One region of the Nocardioides sp. NBC_00850 genome, then DNA from elsewhere that is predicted to be linked to it. Evidence: riboswitches for the same ligand, from Rfam matches in the RefSeq annotation. Region 1 holds a riboswitch; the other holds the start of a gene.
What was found. Region 1 has a riboswitch for S-adenosylmethionine ahead of OH802_RS12740 (aminotransferase class V-fold PLP-dependent enzyme). Riboswitches for the same ligand answer to the same signal wherever they lie in the genome.
Positions count from the first base shown of each region.

Region 1 (2,197 bases):
TGTTCGTGATGGGTGAGGACGCCTGGCGCGACTTCGAATCCTGGCCGCCGAAGGGCTATGAGCCGCAGCGTTTCCACCTCCAGGGTGATGGCGGACTGTCGGTCAGCGTCCCGCGCGATTCGGATCCCGACCGCTATCACTACGACCCGGCCGATCCGACCCCGGCGGCCGGGGGCATCAGCATCAGCCACGGCGGCCGCGTCGACAACGGCGCCGTGGAGGCTCGGGCCGACGTGCTCACCTACACCACAACCGTGCTCGACGAGGACGTCGAGGTCGTCGGCGAGGTAAGTGCCGAGATCTGGTTCCAGTCGAGCCTGGCGTACGCCGATGTCTTCGTCCGGCTCTGCGATGTCGACGAAGAGGGCCGATCCCATAACGTCTGCGATGGGCTCACCAGTCTGACGGGCGCCGACGAACCCACCCGTGCGGTGGTGCGCCTCTGGCCCACGGCGCACGTGTTCAGGCGCGGCCACCAGATCCGCGCGCAGGTCTCCAGTGGTGCCTTCCCGCGCTACGCCCGTAATCCCGGGACCGGAGAGCCGCTCGCCACCGCCACGACGCTCCTGGCTGCCGACCAGACGATCCACCACGATCCAGAGCATCCTTCGGCGCTGATCCTGCCGGTTCGCGCCGTTTCGACCACCTAGAGGCGTGTCCAATATGTAGGACGAGCGTCCATGTTTCGAGACGCACGCCTTGCGGGCACCCGCGGTCTCCGGCACCATCATCGGCGAAGGTCACGACTGCCAGCGCGAAGCCCCGGCTTGCTGGCGGGCAACCCTCCCACGCGGTGGGGTGCTCCGGGTGACGACCAGGCCCTCGCCGAGGTGGCGCGGGCAAGCGCGTGCTTCGCCGGGCAGCCCTGGGGAGCCATGACCCGAAGGGTGCCCCATGTCCCTGCTTCCGCTCGTCGGCTCGAACACACAGGTCCCGCTGCTGGACGGAACGACCACGACGTACGCCAACCTCGATGTCGCCGCGTCGGCGCCGGCGCTGCAGAGCGTGGCCGACCGGGTGGCCGAGGTCCTGCCCTGGTACGCCTCGGTGCATCGTGGCGCCGGCTACCTGTCCCAGGTCTCGACCGCCCTCTACGAGGAGTCGCGGGCGACGATCGGCGCCTATGTCGGCGCCCGCGCGGACGACGTCACCGTCATCACCCGCAACACCACCGACTCGGTGAACCTGCTGGCCGGCTGCGTACCCGGCCGGGTGCTCGTCCTCGACATCGAGCACCACGCCAACCTGCTTCCGTGGCGCCGCGTCGAGGCCGGCGTGACCGTGGTCGCCGGCCGGGACACCCTCGCCGGGACCATCGACGCCCTCGCCGGCGAGCTGGCCTGGAACAGCTTCGCCCTGGTCGCGGTCACCGGTGCCTCCAACGTCACCGGCGAGGCGCTGCCGGTCGCCGAGATCGTCACGCTGGCCCACGCCCACGGCGCCCGGGTCCTCGTCGACGGCGCCCAGCTGCTCGCCCACCGCCACTTCTCGCTGGCCGCTACCGGCGCCGACTACGTCGCTCTCTCCGGCCACAAGCTCTACGCCCCCTACGGCGCCGGCGCCCTGGTCGGGCGCCGCGACTGGCTCGACGTCGGCACCCCCTACCTCGCCGGGGGAGGGGCCGTCGATGACGTCGAGGTGGGGGAGACGACGTGGCAGCCTGCCCCCGCGCGTCACGAGGGCGGCTCGCCCAACGTCATCGGCGCCGCGGCGCTGGCCGCTGCCTGTACGACTCTCGGCGGCCTCGAGCCCGCCGAGCTGGACCGCCACGAGGCGTCACTGAGGGGGCGCCTCGTGGCCGGCCTGTCCGCGCTGGAGGGGGTCGATGTGCTGCGCTTGTGGCCCGACTCCGAGGAGCCCGTCGGCGTGGTGACGTTCACGGTCGACGGCATCGAGCCCGGTCGCGTAGCCGCCTACCTCTCCGCCGAGCACGGCCTGGGCGTACGCGACGGCCGGTTCTGCGCCCAGCCGCTCCTCAAGCGCCTCGGGCTCACCGGCGGCGCGGTCCGCGCGAGCATCGGGATCGGCACCTCGGTCGCCGACGTGGACCGGCTGGTGGCCGGCGTACGTGCTCTTCTCGCGGGTGACGTCCGGGGCGACTACGTCCTCGTGGACGGGGCCTGGACGCTCGCCGAGGACCCGCGCCCGCTCGTCGGGCCAGCCGGCCTGACTCGCCTGGCCGACACCGCCGGCTCGT
Region 1 covers NZ_CP108845.1:2,601,821-2,604,017, forward strand. The annotation lists gene OH802_RS12735 (CocE/NonD family hydrolase) at 1-650, shown strand, start outside; SAM riboswitch class IV at 739-852, shown strand; gene OH802_RS12740 (aminotransferase class V-fold PLP-dependent enzyme) at 895-2,197, shown strand, end outside.

Region 2 (2,197 bases), 850 kb from region 1:
GCTGCTGCCCGGCGTACATCTGCTCGACCTCGCCGGGCCGGCACAGGCGTTCCACACCGCGGGCAGCCTGGGACACCCCTACGACCTCGCGTACGTCGCGGGCGCCGAGCCGGGGGAGGTGCTCTCCGCGCAGGGACTGCCGCTGGCCGTCACCGGGGAATGGCCCGATCTCGATCCCGGTGATCTGCTCGTCGTGCCGGGCTGGCGAGCGGCGTACGACCTCGTCGCCGGCCCTCGGCTCACCCGCGAGACCGCCGAGCGGCTGCGTGCCCATCATGCGGCCGGGGGCGAGGTGGCCAGCGTCTGCGCCGGCGCCGACGCCCTCGGGCAGGCGGGCCTCCTCGACGGGCGTCGCTGCACCACCCATCACGATCTCCAGGACGCGCTGTCCCGGCGCTACCCGAAAGCCCGGGTGGTGCGCGACGTGCTCTTCACCAGCGATGACCGGATCGTGACGTCAGCAGGCATCGCCAGCGGCATCGACCTGAGCCTGCACCTGCTCGCGGTGCGCCACGGACCGGCGCTGGCGGCTCGAGTGGCCCGCGACATGGTCGTCTACGCGCGGCGCAACGGCGACCAGCCGCAGGAGAGCGTCCTGCTGCGCCATCGGAACCATCTCGACGACACCGTCCACCACGTGCAGGACGTCATCGACGCCCGGTTCGCCGAGCCGCTTCCGCTCTCCGCGCTGGCGGACGGCGCGGGGGTGAGTGAACGCACCCTGACCCGCGCCTTCGTAGGTGCGACCGGCCTCACCCCGCTCCGCTACCAACAGGCTCTTCGCCGCGAGCGGGCCGACCATCTGCTGGCCGCGGGCACCACCATGGAGTCGGCCGCCCGTGCGGTGGGCTTCGACGACGCCCGGATGTTGCGCCGCCTCCGCGCTCGCTGAACCCCGATTGTCCAAATAGTGGACGACTGGTCCGCGGAATGGAACCCGGGTGTGTTTGGCAGCGGATACCTGCCGTACGATCGCTACTGCTCATCGAGAGGGACTGAGGGAACGGCCCAGTGAAGTCCCGGCAACCGACCACGAGCCTCCTCCCGGCCATCGGGTAGGGCGTGGAGCAGGTGCTAATTCCGGCCCGGCGCGAGAGACGTGATCGGGGAAGATGAGGAGGAGGTTTCTCATGAGCGCTGCGACCACGGAGACGAAGGGCCTGCGCGAGGGCGCGTTCGGCAACGCCTCGGCGCTGTCGTGCCGGGAGTGTGGGCACCAGATCGAGCTCGGACCGCATTACGCCTGTCCGGAGTGTTTCGGGCCACTCGAGGTGGCCTATGACTTCCCGGCCGTGACCCGCGAGGAGATCGAGGCCGGACCCCGCAACATCTGGCGCTACAAGGCGCTGCTGCCGGTGCCCGACGACATCGAGCAGAGCCCCAACACCGAGCCCGGCTTCACCCGGCTCCTGGAGGCGAAGAACCTCGCCAAGGAGCTCGGCATCGAGAAGATCTGGGTGAAGGACGACTCGACCAACCCGACCAACTCCTTCAAGGACCGCGTGGTCGCCTGTGCTCTGAGCGCCGCTCGCGAGCTCGACGCCAAGGTCTTCGCCTGCCCGAGCACCGGCAACCTGGCCAACGCGGTGGCGGCGGCTGGCGCACGCGCCGGGATCCCGACCGCGGTCTTCATCCCGAGCAACCTCGAGCAGCCCAAGCAGGTCAACTCCGCCGTCTTCACCGACAACCTGATCGCCGTCGACGGCAACTACGACGACGTCAACAAGCTCGCTCAGGAGATCGCCGCCGAGGAGGAGGGCTGGGCGTTCGTGAACGTCAACGTACGTCCCTTCTACGCCGAGGGCTCCAAGACGCTCGGCTTCGAGATCGCCGAGCAGCTCGGCTGGCGCCTGCCCGACCAGATCGTCATCCCGGTGGCCTCCGGATCCCAGCTGACCAAGGTCGACAAGGCGTTCAAGGAGCTGATCAAGCTCGGTCTGGTCGAGGAGAAGCCCTACCGGATCTTCGGTGCCCAGGCCACCGGCTGCAACCCGGTCGCGACCGCGTTCAAGGCCGGTGTCGACGCCATCCGTCCGGTCAAGCCCGACACGATCGCCAAGTCGCTGGCCATCGGCAACCCGGCCGACGGCATCTACGTCCTCGACGCCACCCGCTCCTCCGGTGGTGCTGTCGAGGAGGTCACCGACGACGAGATCCGCGCCGCGATCGTGCTCCTGGCCCGCACCGAGGGCATCTT
Region 2 covers NZ_CP108845.1:1,753,888-1,756,084, forward strand. The annotation lists gene OH802_RS08595 (GlxA family transcriptional regulator) at 1-892, shown strand, start outside; SAM riboswitch class I at 980-1,119, shown strand; gene thrC (threonine synthase) at 1,131-2,197, shown strand, end outside.
Region 2: another riboswitch for S-adenosylmethionine. It lies ahead of thrC (threonine synthase); the one in region 1 lies ahead of OH802_RS12740 (aminotransferase class V-fold PLP-dependent enzyme).